4 regions of the Enterobacter cloacae complex sp. R_G8 genome follow, and region 3 is predicted to be linked to each of the others. Evidence: predicted binding sites of a transcription regulator. Region 3 holds the regulator's gene; each other region holds the start of a gene.

The links. The regulator LexA, encoded in region 3, represses DNA repair genes until DNA is damaged. The targets are predictions, from matches to a motif close to TNCTGTATGTACATACAGNA.
Region 1: the regulator LexA is predicted to act here: its motif matches at 2,810-2,829, upstream of sulA (SOS-induced cell division inhibitor SulA).
Region 2: the regulator LexA is predicted to act here: its motif matches at 2,521-2,540, upstream of dinB (DNA polymerase IV).
Region 4: the regulator LexA is predicted to act here: its motif matches at 2,497-2,516, upstream of sbmC (DNA gyrase inhibitor SbmC).

What each region holds. Positions count from the first base shown of each region.
Region 1 covers NZ_CP102246.1:3,407,650-3,412,484, forward strand. Annotated here, with positions in the region: gene yccS (YccS family putative transporter) at 1-2,049, shown strand, start outside; gene NQ842_RS16270 (TfoX/Sxy family DNA transformation protein) at 2,006-2,632, opposite strand; gene sulA (SOS-induced cell division inhibitor SulA) at 2,850-3,359, shown strand; gene ompA (porin OmpA) at 3,714-4,766, shown strand; gene matP (macrodomain Ter protein MatP) at 4,831-4,835, opposite strand, start outside.
Region 2 covers NZ_CP102246.1:4,109,123-4,113,957, forward strand. Annotated here, with positions in the region: gene pepD (cytosol nonspecific dipeptidase) at 1-1,383, shown strand, start outside; gene dinB (DNA polymerase IV) at 1,445-2,503, opposite strand; gene nqrM ((Na+)-NQR maturation NqrM) at 2,611-2,811, opposite strand; gene nqrF (NADH:ubiquinone reductase (Na(+)-transporting) subunit F) at 2,814-4,037, opposite strand; gene nqrE (NADH:ubiquinone reductase (Na(+)-transporting) subunit E) at 4,048-4,644, opposite strand; gene NQ842_RS19570 (NADH:ubiquinone reductase (Na(+)-transporting) subunit D) at 4,651-4,835, opposite strand, start outside.
Region 3 covers NZ_CP102246.1:4,804,510-4,809,344, forward strand. Annotated here, with positions in the region: gene NQ842_RS22680 (cupin domain-containing protein) at 1-233, opposite strand, end outside; gene zur (zinc uptake transcriptional repressor Zur) at 348-860, shown strand; gene NQ842_RS22690 (CsbD family protein) at 927-1,136, opposite strand; partial or broken gene NQ842_RS23365 (hypothetical protein) at 1,186-1,260, opposite strand; gene dinF (MATE family efflux transporter DinF) at 1,257-2,594, opposite strand; gene lexA (transcriptional repressor LexA) at 2,659-3,267, opposite strand; gene NQ842_RS22705 (diacylglycerol kinase) at 3,376-3,744, opposite strand; gene plsB (glycerol-3-phosphate 1-O-acyltransferase PlsB) at 3,899-4,835, shown strand, end outside.
Region 4 covers NZ_CP102246.1:1,911,787-1,916,621, reverse strand. Annotated here, with positions in the region: gene NQ842_RS09055 (gamma-glutamylcyclotransferase family protein) at 1-302, shown strand, start outside; gene NQ842_RS09050 (DUF496 family protein) at 353-688, opposite strand; gene NQ842_RS09045 (FUSC family protein) at 857-1,915, opposite strand; gene sbmC (DNA gyrase inhibitor SbmC) at 2,008-2,481, opposite strand; gene dacD (serine-type D-Ala-D-Ala carboxypeptidase DacD) at 2,600-3,766, opposite strand; gene sbcB (exodeoxyribonuclease I) at 3,965-4,835, shown strand, end outside.

The sequences.
Region 1 (4,835 bases), 1.4 Mb from region 3:
AAGCTCACCATTCCGCTCACGCTGGGGGTGGTTGCGGGGGCGCTGGCGGATCTGGACGATCGCCTTGCCGGGCGTCTGCGTAATCTGGTTATTACTCTCGTCTGCTTTTTTATTGCCTCCGCGTCCGTGGAGTTGCTGTTCCCGTGGCCGTGGCTGTTCGCTTTAGGCCTTACGCTTTCCACCAGCGGGTTTATTTTGCTGGGTGGGCTGGGACAGCGCTATGCCACCATCGCGTTTGGCGCCCTGCTGATTGCCATTTACACCATGCTGGGCGTTTCCCTTTACGACCAATGGTACCAGCAACCTGTTCTGCTGTTGCTGGGGGCCATCTGGTATAACCTGCTGACGTTAACCGGTCATCTGATCTTCCCGGTACGCCCTCTGCAGGATAATCTTGCCCGCAGCTACGAGCAGTTGGCCCACTACCTTGAGCTAAAATCCCGGTTGTTCGACCCGGATATCGAAGAGGAGAGCCAGGCGCCGCTCTACGACCTGGCACTGGCAAACGGCCAGCTGGTCGCCACGCTTAACCAGACCAAAGCCTCGCTGCTCACTCGCCTGCGGGGCGACCGGGGACAGCGAGGGACACGCAGAACGCTGCACTATTACTTTGCTGCCCAGGATATTCATGAACGCGCCAGCTCGTCGCATGTGCAGTATGCCGCCCTGCGTGAGAAGTTCCGCTACAGCGACGTCATGTTCCGCTTCCAGCGCCTGCTGTCCATGCAGTCCCAGGCGTGCCAGCAGCTGGCACGCTCCATTCTGCTGCGTACGCCCTATCAACACGATCCGCGCTTTGAGCGCGTTTTCAGCCATCTCGATGCGGCCATTGACCGCGTGCGAGCCAGCGGTACATCGCCGGAGCATATAAAAGCGTTGGGATTTCTGCTCAATAACCTGCGGGCGATTGATGCTCAGCTGGCAACCATTGAATCTGAGCAGGCAATGGCGCTGCCGGGTAATGAGGCGGACAGCCAGCTTGCGGATGACAGCGTGCACAGTTTCAGCGATATGTGGCTCCGGCTAAGCCGCAACTTTACGCCGGAATCTGCCCTGTTTCGCCATGCGGTACGCATGTCGCTGGTGCTGTGCGTGGGCTACGCCTTTATTCAGATCACCGGTTTACACCATGGATACTGGATCCTGCTGACCAGTCTGTTCGTCTGCCAGCCGAACTATAACGCCACCCGACACCGGCTTGCGCTGCGTATTATCGGCACGCTGGTGGGGGTCGCAATCGGGCTACCGGTGCTCTATTTCGTCCCCTCGGTGGAGGGCCAGCTGATCCTGATCGTGATCACCGGGGTGCTGTTCTTCGCCTTTCGTAACGTGCAGTACGCCCACGCGACGATGTTCATCACCCTGCTGGTGCTACTCTGCTTTAACCTGCTGGGTGAAGGGTTTGAAGTTGCCCTGCCCCGCGTGATCGATACGCTGCTCGGCTGTGCCATCGCCTGGGCGGCAGTGAGTTTTATCTGGCCGGACTGGCGTTTTCGTAATTTGCCGCGCGTCCTGGACAGGGCAATGAATGCCAACTGCCGGTACCTGGATGCCATTCTTGAACAGTATCACCAGGGACGCGATAACCGTCTGGCTTACCGCATTGCCCGACGCGATGCGCATAACAGCGATGCTGAACTGGCTTCCGTAGTCTCTAATATGTCAACGGAGCCGCGCGCCACGGCAGAAATTCGTGAAACGGCTTTCCGCCTGCTGTGCCTGAACCATACCTTCACCAGCTATATCTCTACGCTCGGTGCCCACCGCGAAAAACTGACAAACCCGGGTATCCTTGCCTTGCTGGATGATGCTGTCTGCTATGTCGATGATGCGCTACACCACCGCCCAGCCGATCAACCGCGTGTCCAGCAGGCACTGGATGAACTGGCTCAACGGATTGCGCATCTTGACCCAGGAAACGACAGCAAAGCGCCGCTGGTTCTCCAGCAGATTGGTCTGCTTATCGCTCTGCTGCCAGAAATTTGCCGACTGCAACAGCAAATCGCTACCTGGAGGAGCGATTCTCCTGTGGCTCAGGCAGCGCATTAAACCACTCCGTCAGCTCCCGGCGAATCTCCGCCGGGAGTGCCGCTTCATGCAGGCCCTCAATAGCCCCTTCCAGGGCAAACAGTACTTTAATACTGAGCGCTTTATTTTTTGCCCGCAGCTTTAGCCAGCTCGTTCTGGCTCCCAGCGACCGGAGGGTATCTTCGTTGGTAATCCCGGCTTCACAGAGCAGGACTTCCAGCTGAAAAGTCAGGTTGGGCAGATCCTTAAGCCGGTTTCGCTGGTAGCGCTGTATGCGCTCTTTACGCGCGGCATTAAGCGCGTAAGAGGAAAGCTGAAGCAACCGCTCCCGGTCCTGCCAGAGTCCGTCATCCACACGATAGTAGTTAAGCAGGATCGGACGGCCGCGTTTCATTAAGGTCAAAAAGGAGGATCCGTTTTTGACACAGTACTTTGCACTTTCCTCACAGGCGCGAAGGTAAAGCTCACCGTCTGACACCATGGCAAACACCGCTTCATCGACGGCCAGGGTATAGCCACCAAAAAGCGCACGATGATGAATTTCTCCTAATGGAGAGAGGTATTCCTGGGATTTATAAATCCGTTCATAAGATATCTTTTTCATGATATTTCCATTAAAAATCAGATATTAACGACGACATTTCTTACTAACGGATCCGTTAACAGGAAAATAGGCAACTTATTGCCGATGAGCAAGATGATTTTTTCAGGTTCGCCAGGAATGAATGAATTTTGCGAGTCGCTTTCCGAAATTGAGGTTGATCTTTATGCATACAGGGGTTACTGTATATTCATACAGTAACTACAGGGCTGGAATGATTATGTACACTTCAGGCTATGCAAATCGCTCAACATCTTTCTCTTCTACCGCTGGCGATGTCGCACAGAACGCCGTCGGGCGTGTTTCGACAGGGCTTATCAGTGAAGTGGTTTATCGTGAAGACCAGCCCCTGTTGACCCAACTTCTGTTACTGCCGCTATTGCAGCAGCTTGGTCAGCAATCGCGCTGGCAGCTCTGGCTAACGCCGCAGCAGAAACTGAGCCGGGAATGGGTTCAGTCTGCAGGCCTGCCGCTGACGAAAGTCATGCAAATTAATCAGCTCTCTCCCTGCGATACGGTTGAGTCGATGATCCGGGCATTACGTACAGGAAATTACAGCGTGGTGATTGGATGGTTATCAGACGAATTGACGGAGCAGGAACATTTTCGTCTCACCGAAGCGGCAGAAGAAGGCAATGCGATCGGCTTTATCATGCGCCCGGTTCGCCAGGATTCTTACCGCAGAGGACAACTTTCTGGGCTAAAAATTCACTCAAATTTGTATCACTGAGCAAATTTAAGAGTTTTCCTGGAATTTTTTTCGACCTCAAGATGCGCTTTTAGTTCCATGGTCCAAAACGGCGGCAAGGCTTGTCTGGTGCGGTTCTTCTTAATTTTATTGCACAAATTTCGTTCAGAAATTGTTAAATAATCGGTATACGGAACTTTTTTTTTCATATGCCTGACGGACTTCACACTTGTAAGTTTTCAGCTACGTTGTAGACTTTACATCGCCAGGGGTGCTCGGCCTAAGCCGAAGATATCGGTAGATTTATATTTGACCACGCCCCCCGGTGAAGGATTTAACCGTGATTCTCGATTGAGATTTTCATGGCGAATTTTGGATGATAACGAGGCGCAAAAAATGAAAAAGACAGCTATCGCGATTGCAGTGGCACTGGCTGGCTTCGCTACCGTAGCGCAGGCCGCTCCGAAAGATAATACCTGGTATGCAGGTGGTAAACTGGGCTGGTCTCAGTTCCACGACACCGGCTGGTACAACAGCGCAAACAACAATGATGGCCCTACTCACGAGAGCCAGCTTGGTGCAGGTGCGTTCGGTGGCTATCAGGTTAACCCGTATGTTGGCTTTGAAATGGGTTACGACTGGTTAGGTCGTATGCCTTACAAAGGCAACGAAACCAATGGCGCTTTCAAAGCTCAGGGCGTTCAGCTGACTGCTAAACTGGGTTACCCAGTAACTGACGATCTGGACGTGTACACCCGTCTGGGCGGCATGGTATGGCGCGCTGACTCCAGCAACAGCAACGCTGGCGACGACCATGACACCGGTGTTTCCCCAGTATTCGCTGGTGGCGTTGAGTGGGCTATGACCCGTGACATCGCTACCCGTCTGGAATACCAGTGGGTTAACAACATCGGTGACGGTGCTACCGTTGGTGTTCGTCCAGACAACGGCATGCTGAGCGTAGGTGTTTCCTACCGTTTCGGCCAGCAGGAAGATGCGCCAGTCGTAGCTCCAGCACCGGCTCCAGCTCCAGAAGTACAGACCAAGCACTTCACTCTGAAGTCTGACGTTCTGTTCAACTTCAACAAAGCGACCCTGAAACCAGAAGGTCAGCAGGCACTGGATCAGCTGTACACCCAGCTGAGCAACCTGGATCCTAAAGACGGTTCTGTAGTGGTTCTGGGCTTCACCGACCGTATCGGTTCTGACGCTTACAACCAGAAACTGTCTGAGAAACGTGCTCAGTCTGTTGTTGATTACCTGATCTCTAAAGGTATCCCAGCTAACAAGATCTCCCCACGTGGTATGGGCGAATCTAACCCAGTTACTGGCAACACCTGTGACAACGTTAAAGCTCGCGCTGCTCTGATCGACTGCCTGGCACCAGATCGTCGCGTAGAGATCGAAGTTAAAGGCGTTAAAGACGTAGTAACTCAGCCAGCGGCTTAAGTTATCGTCTTATAAAAAAACCCCGCAATGCGGGGTTTTTTATTATCTGAAGAAACTGAAAACGTTATT
Region 2 (4,835 bases), 700 kb from region 3:
TCTTACCATGAAGAACAGCTTGCCGAACATATTATGGGTTGGGCGAAGGAAAAAGGTCTGCACGCTGAACGTGACCAGGTTGGCAACATTCTGATCCGCAAACCGGCGACCGCTGGCATGGAAAACCGTAAACCGGTGGTCCTGCAGGCACACCTGGACATGGTGCCACAGAAAAACAACGACACTGTTCACGACTTCACGAAAGACCCGATCCAGCCGTACATCGACGGCGACTGGGTGAAAGCGCGCGGCACCACGCTGGGTGCAGATAACGGTATCGGTATGGCCTCTGCGCTGGCGGTACTGGCGGACGACAGTGTTGAGCACGGTCCACTGGAAGTGCTGCTGACCATGACCGAAGAAGCGGGAATGGACGGTGCGTTCGGTCTGCAGGCGAACTGGCTGCAGGCGGATATTCTGATCAACACCGACTCCGAAGAAGAAGGCGAGATCTACATGGGCTGCGCGGGCGGGATTGATTTCATCTCTACCCTGCCGCTCTCACGTGAAGCGGTGCCTGCTGGCTTCCAGACCTTCAAGCTGACGCTGAAAGGGCTGAAAGGCGGCCACTCCGGCGGTGATATTCACTTAGGCCTGGGCAACGCCAACAAACTGCTGGCACGCTTCCTGGCGGGCCACGCGGCTGAGCTGGACCTGCGTCTGGTCGATTTCAACGGCGGTACGCTGCGCAACGCAATTCCACGTGAAGCGTTCGCGACAGTAGCCGTTCCAGCCGCCAAAGCAGACGAGCTGAAAAAACTCTCCAGCGTCTATCTGGATATCCTGAAAAACGAACTGTCCGCGAAAGAGAAGAACCTGACCGTAGTGCTGGAATCCGTGTCCACGGATAAAGCCGCACTGACCACCCCGTCTCGTGACACCTTTATTCAGCTGTTAAACGCGACACCGAACGGCGTGATCCGCAACTCAGACGTCGCGAAAGGCGTGGTTGAAACCTCGCTGAACGTGGGTGTGGTCACCATGGGCGACGACAGCGCAGAGATCATCTGCCTGATCCGATCGCTTATCGACACCGGTAAAGAGTACGTGGTGAGCATGCTGGAATCTCTGGGCACGCTGGCCGGTGCGAAAACCTCTGCCAAAGGCAGCTACCCAGGCTGGCAGCCGGACGCAAGCTCTCCGGTGATGGCACTGGTGCGTGAAACATACCAGCGTCTGTTCAACAGCACCCCGAACATTCAGGTGATCCACGCGGGTCTGGAATGTGGTCTGTTCAAGAAGCCGTACCCGAACATGGACATGGTCTCCATTGGGCCAACCATTACCGGACCACACTCGCCGGATGAGCAGGTTCACATTGAAAGCGTGGGCCATTACTGGACCCTGCTGACTGAACTGCTGAAAGCGATTCCTGCTAAGTAATACCCTCACCCCAGCCCTCTCCCAAAGGGAGAGGGTCAACAACGTCGCGCCACCGGCCTTTTTACAATCCCAATACCAGCTGACGTTCCAGCTGCGGATCCAGCAAGGTAACGTGTAATCCCACCAGCCTGACCCCTCGCCCGCCCCGACGTTCATCCCAGGCCTTTTTCGCCGTCGCGATGAGATCCTCTTTATTCAGACGCGGCCAGACGTGCTCCTGGGTCGTCTGCTGGAAATCGTTGAACTTCAGTTTCACGCCCTGACGGGCAATCAGCAGGTCCGGTTTTACCTTTATCAGGCGTCGCTCCAGCTCAGGATAGAGCTGCTCCGTGATGATGGTTTCACATTCAGACCAGTCATGAATATCTTCAATCAGTGTGCGTTCAACCCCGACCGACTTTCGCAGCCGCTCGCTACTGACACTGCGCTCATCTATCCCCTGACTGCGCTCCCACAGCACGCGGCCAAATTTTCCAAAGCGTTTAAGCAGCATGGCTAAATCGCTGCGCTGCACATCTTCGCAGGTTCGCAGCCCCATGCTTTCCAGCTTTGCCGCAGAGACTTTGCCGACGCCCGGGATTTTGCCGAGCGGCAACGTTTTTAAAAACGCCGGGACCTCTTCCGGGGTAATGACGTACTGGCCGTCGGGCTTGTTGAGATCGGACGCTATTTTGGCGAGGAATTTCACCGGTGCGACACCCGCCGACGCGGTCAGATTCAGTTCGTTGAAGATAGTCCGGCGGATCTCCTGCGCCATCAGCGTCGCGGAGCCGTGACAGTGCACGCTGTCGGTGACATCAAGATACGCTTCGTCCAGCGACAGAGGTTCAATCAGGGAGGTGTAGCGGGAGAAAATTTCGCGGATATGCAGGGAGGCTTCTTTATACGCCTCAAACCGGCCAGGCAGGAGCGTGAGATGAGGGCAAAGCTTTAAGGCCATCGCCGTCGGCATGGCGCTACGCACGCCAAACTTACGCGCAGGATAGTTGGCGGTGCTGATCACCCCGCGCTGCACGCGGCTACCGCCAATCGCAATGGGGATATCCCGCAGCGCCGGGTTGTCACGCATCTCCACTGCGGCAAAAAAGCAGTCCATATCGACATGGATTATTTTGCGCATAGTAAGCCCTCACTCATCACTGGATAAGTATACAGTAAACAAATGAGGGTTGAGAAGTGTGCGTGAGAATTGTCGGGTGGTGGCTTCGCCTCACCCGACCTACCAGATTAAATGATGCGCTGCTGTTCGCGGGCCATCCGTTTTTTGCGGGCGTCGCACGGTTCCGGGCAGTCGCAGACCTTTTCCATGCCAATGGACGAGATCCCACCGCAACTGCCCTGAATGCTTTTGCGCTTAATGATCCAGCCTAACGACATGCCGAGTATCACCAGCACAAAGACCACGAAGGTGGCCAGAAACGTCAGCATCATCAGCCTCCAAAATCGTCCAACAGGATGTTCTCATCTTCCACGCCCAGATCTTTAAGCATCTTGATCACTGCAGCGTTCATCACTGGCGGACCACACATATAAAACTCGCAGTCTTCCGGCGCAGGATGCTGTTTGAGGTAGTTTTCATACAGCACGTTGTGGATGAAGCCCGTATGGCCGGTCCAGTTATCTTCCGGCTGCGGATCGGAGAGCGCCACATGGAAGGTGAAGTTAGGGTTTTCACGCGCCAGCTGTTCGAACTCATCGTCATAGAACATCTCACGCAGTGAACGCGCCCCGTACCAGAAGCTGATTTTACGCTGACTGCCAAGCCGCTTGAGCTGGTCGAAAATGTGCGAACGCATCGGCGCCATACCTGCACCACCGCCGATAAATACCATTTCGGCGTCCGTCTCTTTCGCAAAGAACTCGCCAAACGGGCCGGAGATGGTCACCTTGTCGCCTGGTTTTAATGACCAGATATACGATGACATGACGCCCGGCGGCGCATGCGGTACCGCTGGCGGCGGCGTGGCGATACGCACGTTAAGCATGATGATACCCTTCTCTTCCGGGTAGTTCGCCATGGAGTAAGCACGAAGCGCGGGCTCTTTAACCTCAGAGACAAAGCGGAAGAGATTGAATTTATCCCAGTCGGCACGGTATTCGTCAGGCACATCGAAGTCAGCGTAGGCTACGGTGTGCTCCGGACATTCAATCTGGATATAGCCCCCCGCCCGGAACGGAACGCTCTCTCCTTCAGGCACCCGCAGTTTAAGCTCTTTGATAAAGGTGGCTTTGTTATCGTTGGAGATAACTTCGCATTCCCATTTTTTGACGCCGAAAATCTCCTCCGGCAGTTCAATTTTCATGTTCTGGCGCACGGCGACCTGACAGGCCAGACGGCAGCCCTCTTTCGCCTCACGCTTGGTGATGTGCGACAGTTCAGTGGGCAGAATATCGCCACCGCCCTCTTTCACCTTTACGCGGCACTGCCCGCAGGAGCCACCGCCACCGCAGGCCGAAGAGACGAAGATGCCGTTGCCGGCAAGCGTATTCAGCAGTTTATCGCCGGCTGGCGTGCGGATCTGGTTTTGCGGTTCATCGTTGATATCGATAATGACATCGCCGGAATTCACCAGCTTCGCGCGCGCTACCAGAATCAACCCCGACAGCACCAGTACAATCAGCGTGAACATCGCCACGCCAAGCATAATTTCCATCAGTTAGCCCTTATAGCTGCACACCGGAGAAGGACATAAAGCCCAGCGCCATGAGACCGGTGGTGATAAAGGTGATCCCTAAGCCACGCAGGCCTGCAGGCACGTTGGCATATTTCATTTTTTCGCGGATCCCCGCCATGGTGACGATAGCCAGCATCCAGCCGATCCCGGAGCCGAAACCATACACAATTGATTCGCTGAAGTTGTAATCACGCTGAATCATAAACGAGACGCCACCGAAGATGGCGCAGTTCACCGCGATCAACGGCAGGAAGATCCCCAGCGCGTTGTAGAGTGACGGGAAATACTTATCGAGGATCATCTCAAGGATTTGCACCAGCGCCGCAATCACACCGATAAAGGTGATGAAGTTCAGGAAGCTGAGATCCACCCCCTCCACCAGCGCGCTGTCACGCAGCACAAAGTTGTACACCAGGTTATTGATTGGCACCGACAGGCCAAGCACCACGGTAACCGCGACGCCCAGGCCAAACGCCGTCGACACCTTTTTGGACACGGCAAGGAACGTACACATGCCGAGGAAAAACGCGAGCGCCATGTTTTCAACAAACACCGCGCGCACAAACAAACTCAGGTAATGAGCCATTGTCGGTTACTCCTTTTCCTGCTGTTCTGGCTTCAGAGTACGAATCAGCCAGATCAGCAAACCGATAATGAAAAATGCGCTTGGAGCCAGCAGGAACAGGCCGTTTGGCAGATACCAGCCGCCGTTCTGCACCGTGTCCAGCACCGTGATGCCAAACAGCTTACCGCTGCCAATCAACTCGCGCAGGAACC
Region 3 (4,835 bases):
GCTTCCGGATACCCTTCCAGCACATAGATGAACTCCTCTTCGTCGCTTTCCGCGTGGGGATAGGAGGTTCGACGTCCGGGCGGCAAACGTTCGTGGTGAATACCAATCCGCCGAAGGCCAAGGTGGCGGGCCAGCGGTGCACCGATAGAGAAAAGCTCGTTACTGTCGGGATAGGTTGAATTATCTGGCTCTTCCACATCTCGCCAGTGCCGAATACAGTCAGGTTTTTTCATGGTTAATTTCCCGGTTTGCGATGGGTCAGGTATAGCACAGCCTGGCGGATCTCGGCGTTTTTACCAGAACATGATAAAGTGAGGGTTTCCATCCTATAACATCCGAGGTGCTGAATGGATAAGTCCACAAAAGAGCTGTTAGCGCAGGCAGAGAAGCTGTGCGCGCAACGCAATGTGCGCCTGACTCCGCAGCGCCTTGAAGTATTACGCCTGATGAGCCTGCAACAGGGCGCCATCAGCGCATACGACCTGCTCGATCTGCTGCGCGAAAGCGAGCCGCAGGCTAAACCGCCTACGGTCTATCGTGCACTCGATTTCCTGTTAGAACAAGGGTTTGTACACAAGGTCGAATCCACAAACAGCTATGTGCTATGTCATCTTTTTGACCAGCCAACCCACACATCGGCCATGTTTATCTGCGACCGTTGTGGCGTGGTGAAAGAAGAAGGTGCGGAAGGCGTAGAAGATATTATGCATACGCTCGCAGCCAGAATGGGCTTTGCTTTGCGTCATAATGTGATTGAAGCGCATGGTCTGTGCTCAGTGTGTGTCGAAGTAGAGGCCTGTCGGCATCAGGATGAATGCCACCACGACCACTCGATCCTCGTAAAGAAAAAGCCACGCTAATCATAGTAAAGGCGGCTCATGGCCGCCCTCAGGGAGTACTTCCTTGTACTTGCGGGTATTATCCGCTTACCAACGGTAGTCGTTGCGTTTTTCCCAGTCGCCGACTTCTTTTTCAGCCTGGTCTTTCGCGTAGCCGTAACGTTCCTGAATTTTCCCGACAAGCTGATCGCGTTTACCTTCGATGACCGTCATATCGTCATCCGTCAGCTTACCCCACTGTTCTTTCGCTTTACCTTTGAACTGCTTCCAGTTGCCGCCGATTTCGTCTTTATTCATCATCGTGTCCTCATAGTTAAGCGTCGGTTCGTAACGTCCGTTACGTTCTTTTCTGCTGGACGTGATAATAATTGTAGTTAAGGATTCGGCGGTTTATTTCATATTCGGAATCTTTAACCGTCACGATATATCGTGACGGGAAGGAAGCCAGGTATTGTTTTGCCAGTGACGGTACCAGATAAAGCCCAGCGACACCCCCCGCAATGCGAGAAAGACCGCCAGAGAGAGCCATAAGCCATGGTTACCCAGCCAGGGGAGCGTCAGTAACGTCAGGGCAAAACCAGCCGCCGCCACCGCCATGCTGTTACGCATCTCCGCACCTCGCGTCGCGCCAATAAACATGCCGTCCAGCAGGTAACACCAGACCCCCACCACCGGCAAAATGACCTGCCAGATGAGGTAATGGCTTGCCAGCTCGCGCAGTGCAGGAAGGGAGGTCAGTAACGCAATAATCTGTTCGCCAAAACAGGCGTAAATCAGCGCAAACACCAGCGCCACCAGCCCCGACTGCCGACAGGCCGCCCGCCAGACATCCCGCAGCTGACCACTTTCACGTGCGCCATATGCCTGGCCGGAATGCGCTTCGACAGCATAGGCAAAGCCATCCAGCGCATAGGCGGTAAAGGTCAGCAGCGTCATCAGAACGGCATTCACCGCAACGATGTCTGGCCCAAGCCGTGCGCCAAAGACCGTCAGTGCGCCGAAGCAGAGCTGGAGCAGCAAGGAGCGCAGCATGATGTCGCGATTGAGCGCCAACAGCGTGCGAATATTACCGCGCCATGCGCTCTTCAGCAGCGCAAGAGAGATCCCGCGCATGACCAGCACCCGCCAGACCATCCACAGACCGAGGATAAACGTCCCGTATTCAGCAATCGCCGTCGCCAGTGCCGCACCCTGCACATTCATGTGCAGGCCCATCACCAGCCAGAGATCGAGCACGATGTTGAGGAGGTTGCCTACCACCAGCAGGATCACGGGCGCGCGGGCGTACTGCACGCCGAGTAACCACCCCAGCAGGACCAGATTGGCCAGCGACGCGGGCGCACTGAGCCAACGAATTTCAAGGAAGCGTCGTGCCTGCTCCAGTACCGCTTCGCTGCCGCCAACGATATGCAGCGCCAGGTCAATCAGTGGGGTACGCAATATAGCGATTAACGCGCCGGCCCCAAGCGCCAGAATTAACGGCTGAACCAGCGCACGCGCCAGACGCAAAGGATCTTTAGCACCGTACGCCTGCGCCGTGAGTCCGGTGGTGCTCATGCGCAAAAAAAGCAGGAGCATAAAAAGGAAGCTGGTCGCCGTTGCGCCAATCGCCACGCCGCCCAGATAGATGGGTGAATCAAGGTGACCAATAACTGCCGTATCCACCAGCCCCAGCAGCGGAACGGTGATATTGGAAAAAATCATCGGCAGTGCAAGACGCCACAATGCCTTATCGGATGCCGTCAGCAGTGACATGAAAAAATACCGGGAGTGGATGAGGGATCAGGCCACGGCGGATCCGTAGCCTGTCAGGATGAGATTACAGCCATTCTCCATTGCGAATAACCCCTACTGCCAGCCCCTCGATAGAGAAGTTTTGCTCGCGCAGGTCAACCACAATGGGGGAAAACTCGCTGTTTTCCGGCAACAACTGGACGGTATTGCCCTGTTTTTTCAGACGCTTAACCGTCACTTCATCATCGATGCGTGCCACGACAACCTGGCCGTTACGCACGTCTTGCGTTTTATGCACCGCAAGCAGATCGCCGTCAAGAATACCGATGTCTTTCATGGACATACCGCTTACGCGCAGCAGGAAATCCGCGCTCGGTTTGAACATGCCAGGATCAACCTGGTAGTGGCCTTCGATATGCTGTTGCGCCAGCAGAGGTTCACCTGCAGCGACGCGGCCTATCAGCGGAATGCCTGTCTCTTCTTCCACCAGCAGGCGGATACCGCGTGAAGCACCCGATACAATTTCAATCACGCCTTTACGCGCCAGCGCTTTCAGGTGTTCCTCGGCAGCGTTCGGAGAACGGAAGCCCAGACGCTGAGCGATTTCCGCACGCGTGGGTGGCATACCCGTCTGGCCGATATGATCCCGGATGAGATCAAACACCTCTTGCTGCCTGGTCGTTAACGCTTTCATTCCGCCCCCTGGGTGTATATACAGTTATGCTGTGAGTATATACAGTCAAAGGCGATTTTGGAACCAAAAACTGCACAAAAAACCAGGGACTTAATTATTCCTCGAGGCTCATCGGAAATGTGACCAAAGCAGCGTGACCCAGGTAATAGCTGCAGTAATAATCGCCAGCAACACGGCAGCAGACCCCATGTCTTTCGCCCGGCCAGAGAGCTCATGGAAATCAGAGCCGATACGGTCTACAACGGCCTCAATAGCGCTATTAAGAATTTCCACTATCATCACCAACAGTACAGAGCCGATCAGCAGCACGCGGGTCATCGCATCAACATCAAGGAAACAGGCGATAATCACGGCGACAATTGCGGCGATGCCCTCCTGGCGAAATGCGGCTTCGTTGATCCACGCGGCACGGAAACCTTTCCAGGAATAGCCGGCGGCTTTGATGATTCGGGTTAACCCAGTGGTATTATTGGCCATTAAAAGAACCTTTTATTTGAAATAGCGTCAATAACAGGAGGCGCAACGTGTTGCGCTGTAGCCTGAAGTATGACGGGTAACAACAGTAATTTCGCGCGCTTTCTGTTATCCTTGCGCCGCAATTGCATTATTAACCAGAGGCTTTACATCGTTTATGTCTGGCTGGCCACGAATTTACTACAAATTACTTAATTTACCATTAAGCGTCCTGGTAAAAAGTAAGTCTATCCCAGCAGAACCCGCGCTGGAATTGGGGCTCGATACGTCGCGCCCTATTATGTATGTTTTGCCTTACAACTCGAAGGCAGACTTGCTGACGCTTCGCGCCCAATGTCTGGCGCATGACTTACCTGACCCGCTTGAACCGTTAGAAGTCGACGGTACGCTGTTGCCGCGATACGTATTCATTCACGGTGGGCCACGCGTGTTTACCTATTACACGCCAAAAGAAGAGTCCATTAAGCTGTTCCACGACTATCTCGACCTGCATCGCAGCAATCCCGATCTGGATGTGCAAATGGTGCCGGTGTCAGTGATGTTTGGTCGTCGTCCGGGCCGCGAAAAAGGGGAAGAGAACCCACCGTTACGCATGCTTAATGGCATCCAGAAATTCTTCGCCGTCTCCTGGCTGGGACGCGACAGCTTTGTGCGTTTCTCCCCTTCCGTCTCGCTGCGCAGAATGGCGGACGAGCACGGCACCGATAAGATCATCGCGCAAAAACTGGCGCGCGTGGCGCGCATGCATTTCGCTCGTCAGCGTCTGGCCGCCGTGGGACCGCGTCTTCCGGCACGTCAGGACCTGTTCAACAAGCTGCTGGCCTCCAAAGCGATCGCCCGTGCCGTTGAAGACGAAGCGCGCACTAAGAAGATTTCTCACGAAAAAGCACAGCAGAACGCTATTGCGCTGATGGAAGAGATCGCCGCGAACTTCTCCTATGAGATGATCCGTCTTTCTGACCGCATCCTTGGCTTCACATGGAACCGCCTCTATCAGGGCATTAACGTCCATAACGCCGAGCGCGTTCGCCAACTGGCGCATGACGGCCATGAAATTGTTTATGTGCCCTGCCACCGCAGCCACATGGACTACC
Region 4 (4,835 bases), 2.1 Mb from region 3:
GCCCGGGTCACTCAAATGCACATATTCTCGAAAACATCGGCGGCGAATGGCAGGCCGGTTTTGTCACCGGGACGTTTTATGCGCGTGGCTGGGGTGCTGCGGCGGATTTTCCGGGTATCGTGCTGCACGCCGATGGTCCGTGCGTAGAAGGCTATCTCTTTACCTCCAGCAACCTCCAGGCACACTGGCCGATGCTGGATGAATTTGAAGACGGTTACGATCGGGTCGAGGTCATGGTGACCACCGCCGAAGGTGACCAGGTTAAGGCCTGGATCTACCAGCTACAGCCGCGCTCTGTGTAATAAAAAAGGCTCTCTGTCACCAGAGAGCCTTTTTTTGCAATCAGCTGCGATTATTCGCTTTTGGCTTCAGCGTTTTTGATTTCGCCCATCACTTTCAGCTTCTTGGAGATGTCACGACGCTCTTTAGACAGCTCAGCGTTTTTGATGATGTAATCATCAACGCGGTCTTCGTAGTCGCTCTTCATGCTGGCGATGATACCCTGGATGGCTTCAACGCTCATACCTGGCTTGATGTAGTCGCTCAGGTTATCCAGCAGCAGAACACGTTTCTGGTTGTCACGGATCTTCTTCTCAACGTCCTGGATTTCACGCTGCAGTTTGTTTTTGCGGCGGAACAGGCGGACGAATTCCAGAACATCCTGGAACGAAGGCTTGGTAGTTTCCATTTTTACACCCCTGATAATGTGAGATTCGGATTCGTTAAAGCAACCGTTGTAACAGTAACCTTACTGACAGCGGTTGCGAATGACAATGAGTATATCGTTTAAAACTATCATAACCCCAATTGATGCTGAATCGAAGCAGCAGCCGTCACATATGGCGATAGCTGCTCTTTATTTGCGCAATGCCCGGCAAATGAGATGCGACAGCAACTCAAGCTGACGCGCCAGTTCCATGCTCAGCCAGACGTAGCCATGAATTGGGGTTTCCGCCACGTTGTCGCTCTGACGCTCGTTGATCAGCTGTTTCAGTTCGGCAACGATCTCATTCAGACGCTCGCTGTTCGCGAGGATAGGTTGCGGGTTACCTTCATAAAGGGCATGAGCGATGGTCAGCAGGGTTTGTTGCGTCATCTGCTGCGTCTCCTTCAGCGTCTGTGCGTTCAGCATCAACAGATGGCTGGGGCGTGAGGCCCAGTGTGCGTTGATTTGCAGCTCAAGCATGCAGACCAGATTGCGGCTCACGGTCTGGATAGCTTCGAAAATCGATTTCTGGATATGGGTCTCTTTGCTGGCCGGGGTAATCAGACCGCGCATTCTGACCACATCATTAAGGATCTGCTGGAGGTGCTTCTCCAGCCGGGGACGTTCTACCAGATTCGGTGAAAAACCGGCCTGGTAGACGCGGTTAAAGGCGGTGACGTAGTTTGCCATCTGGATGCGCCAGTGCAGGAAAGCGCGCTGCGGCCAGATACCGGTGAACAGCATCGCCAGCAGTGAACCAAGGATGACATCCCCGCTTCGCCACAGTGCCGTGGTCATATCACCCGCTGGCGCGCCGACCACCACGGCGAGGGTGATACCAATCAGCAGTGCCTGATAGGGCTTTTTACCCAGCGCCAGCCAGCCGCAGAGGAACATGGCGACACCGCACCAGGCCAGCATCACCGGAAATGAAATCAGCTCCAGCTTCAGGGCAATCAGCCCAAGGACTGAGCCTAAAACCGTACCGCCAATGCGCTCGAAGGCGCGGGGGACAACGTTCCCCCAAAACGAGATTGGCCCCATGACGACCACCAGCGTGATCAGCGGCCACGTTCCTTCAGGAACATCCAGCAAACGGACCAGCACAAACGTCAGAAGGAATGCCAGCGCAATACGGCACCCGTGGACCACGCGATAGTGTTTATACAGCCGAATTTCGAAAGATGTTAATGATTTGTCGGGACGCACACCCGCTCTCCAGCTACACGGCAAATCACAATTGTACTGCGTTTTCAGCCGGACGGATCACATCCGGCTGAAAAACCCTACAGTCGACAGGACTATCTCGCTTTATGCTCTACGGCGATAAACATTTCGATGTCCCAGTATCCGTCAGCGTTGCCATCATTGAGATAGCGCTCGAAGCACGGTTTAAGCGCCATCTGGTATTTATTGTCCTGCAGGAGGGAATTAAAGAACTGATACCACGGGGTGGCGAAGTCGTAGTTTTCAACACGTGCTTTCGCGACGGCGTAATCTCCGGCAGCAATTTCCGTCATCATGACGCCTTCGCTGTTTTCCGGGATCACGAAATCGTCCGGCACCGTAACGGCCGTATCGCAGCGCAGTTTTTCTGCCGGGACTTCGTCCGGATTATCGTAGTACACCGCAACCCACTCCAGTGGCTGAATGTGACGGCCATCGACCCACATGACCAGCTGTTCGAAGCCCTGTTTTACCGTGTGTTCCCATGGCCCGACCAGGTGAAAACCGGCAATCTTACGTTTCTTTTCCTGCCTGATGCTGTAATCCATACTGCCTCCATTTATTACTGTATATTTATACACTATAAAGCAGAATTTATATTATCGGCAAACGGGGAGTGTTTATTATGTGAGCAGACTCGCAACCCTGCCAGTCTGCTCAAAAAGGTTAGATTTTGTGGTGCAGATAATCACTTAGACGGGAGAAAAGGCCACCTTTATCAACACGCTCAAGCGTCACCAGCGGCCAGTGAGCGACCACCTTGTCACGGTCGTATAACTGGATTTCGCCGACCCGCTGATGCGCGGCAATCGGCGCTTCCAGCTCTTTTTTATCCAGCACGTATTTTGCCTTGATGTTCGGTACTTCAGCTTTCGGTAATGCCAGCCAGAAATCCTGGTCGGTGCCCAGGTTCACCTGTTCTTTATCGCCGTACCAGATCCGCTCGGTGCCCACTTTTTTACCGTTATGCAGGATCTGCACGGTATCAAAATTCTGTTGCCCCCAGTGCAGCAGTTTACGGGCCTGATCCTCACGTCCTTTCGGACTGTCTGCCCCCATCACCACGGCGATCAAGCGACGCTGACCGTCCACGGCGGAAGCAATCAGGTTAAATCCGGCCCCTGACGTGTGCCCCGTTTTCAGACCATCTACGTTCATGGTCTTATCCCACAGCAGGCCGTTACGGTTTTGCTGCGTGATCCCGTTCCAGGTCAGGCTCTTTTCGCTGTACATATGGTAAAACTCAGGCTCGCCGTGGATGATGGCCCTGGACAGCACGGCCAGGTCATACGCAGAACTGTGCTGGCCCGGGGCATCCAGACCATGAACGGTTTCAAAGTGCGTATCGCGCAGATTCAGCTTTTGCACATAGTCGTTCATCATCTTTACGAACTGCGGCTGACCACCGGCCACGTGATCCGCCAGCGCCACACAGGCATCGTTGCCGGAATCCACAATCAGGCCGCGGCTGAGATCGCGCACAGAAACGCGGTCACCCTCTTTCAGGAACATCAGTGACGAACCATCAAATACCGGGTTACCTTTTGCCCACGCGTCGCGCCCGACGGTGACAATGTCATCCGGGGAAATGCGGTGGCTATCAATAGCGCGGTCAACAACGTAGCCGGTCATCAGCTTGGTAAGGCTCGCCGGATTGCGTTGTTGATGTTCGTTGCCCGCCGTTAAGATTTGACCCGTAGTGTAATCCATCAGTACCCAGGAACCGGCCTGAATGGCCGGGGGCTGCGGCGAAAAATCCAGTGGATCGGCCGCAAAAGCAGATGAGACACTCGAAGCGAGTAAAGAAACAGCAATAAACAGACGGCGTTTCAACGGTATATCCTCAGGTCATTAAAAATCGATGACCTTTTTACGGGAGTTCTGTTGTCGTTACCTGGCTTAATTGCAAAAAAATGTGACAGGAAGCATGTTTTGCCCTGAAGTACGCTCGCAAATTTGCAGCATGACGGTGCTTTTTATTCGGTCTGCTCCTCACGATCGTTTACCATAGTGGTGTCACTTTTTAACAGGATGGTATTACTGGTGTCTGACTCTGCCGCACGCCCGACTTTTTTGTTCCACGACTATGAAACCTTCGGCACCCACCCGGCGCTGGATCGGCCGGCGCAGTTTGCCGCCATCCGTACCGACGACGAATTCAATATCATTGGCGAGCCAGAGGTTTTTTACTGCAAACCTGCCGATGACTACCTGCCGCAGCCCGGCGCGGTCATGGTCACCGGGATAACCCCCCAGGAAGCGCGGGAAAAAGGCGTTAACGAGGCAGAGTTCGCCCGCCGTATCCACGATCTGTTTACCGTTCCCCATACCTGCGTGGTTGGGTACAACAATATCCGTTTCGATGATGAAGTGACGCGCAACATTTTCTACCGCAACTTCTACGATCCCTACGCCTGGAGCTGGCAGAACCGCAATTCGCGCTGGGATTTACTCGACATTATGCGCGCTTGCTATGCGCTGCGTCCGGAGGGGATTAACTGGCCGGAGAACGAAGACGGATTGCCAAGCTTCCGGCTGGAGCACCTGACGCGCGCCAACGGCATTGAGCACAGTAATGCCCACGACGCGATGGCCGACGTCTACGCCACCATTGCCATGGCGAAGCTGGTCAAAACCGCACAACCTCGTCTGTTTGAGTATCTGTTGAGTCATCGCAGCAAGCAGAAACTGATGACGCTGATTGATGTGCCGCAGATGAAACCGCTGGTGCATATCTCCGGCATGTTTGGTGCCTGGCGCGGCAACACAAGCTGGGTGGCACCGCTGGCCTGGCACCCGGATAACCGTAACGCGGTCATCATGGTGGATTTAGCCGGGGATATCTCCCCGCTGCTGGAGCTCGACAGCGATACCTTGCGTGAGCGCCTCTATACCCCGAAAG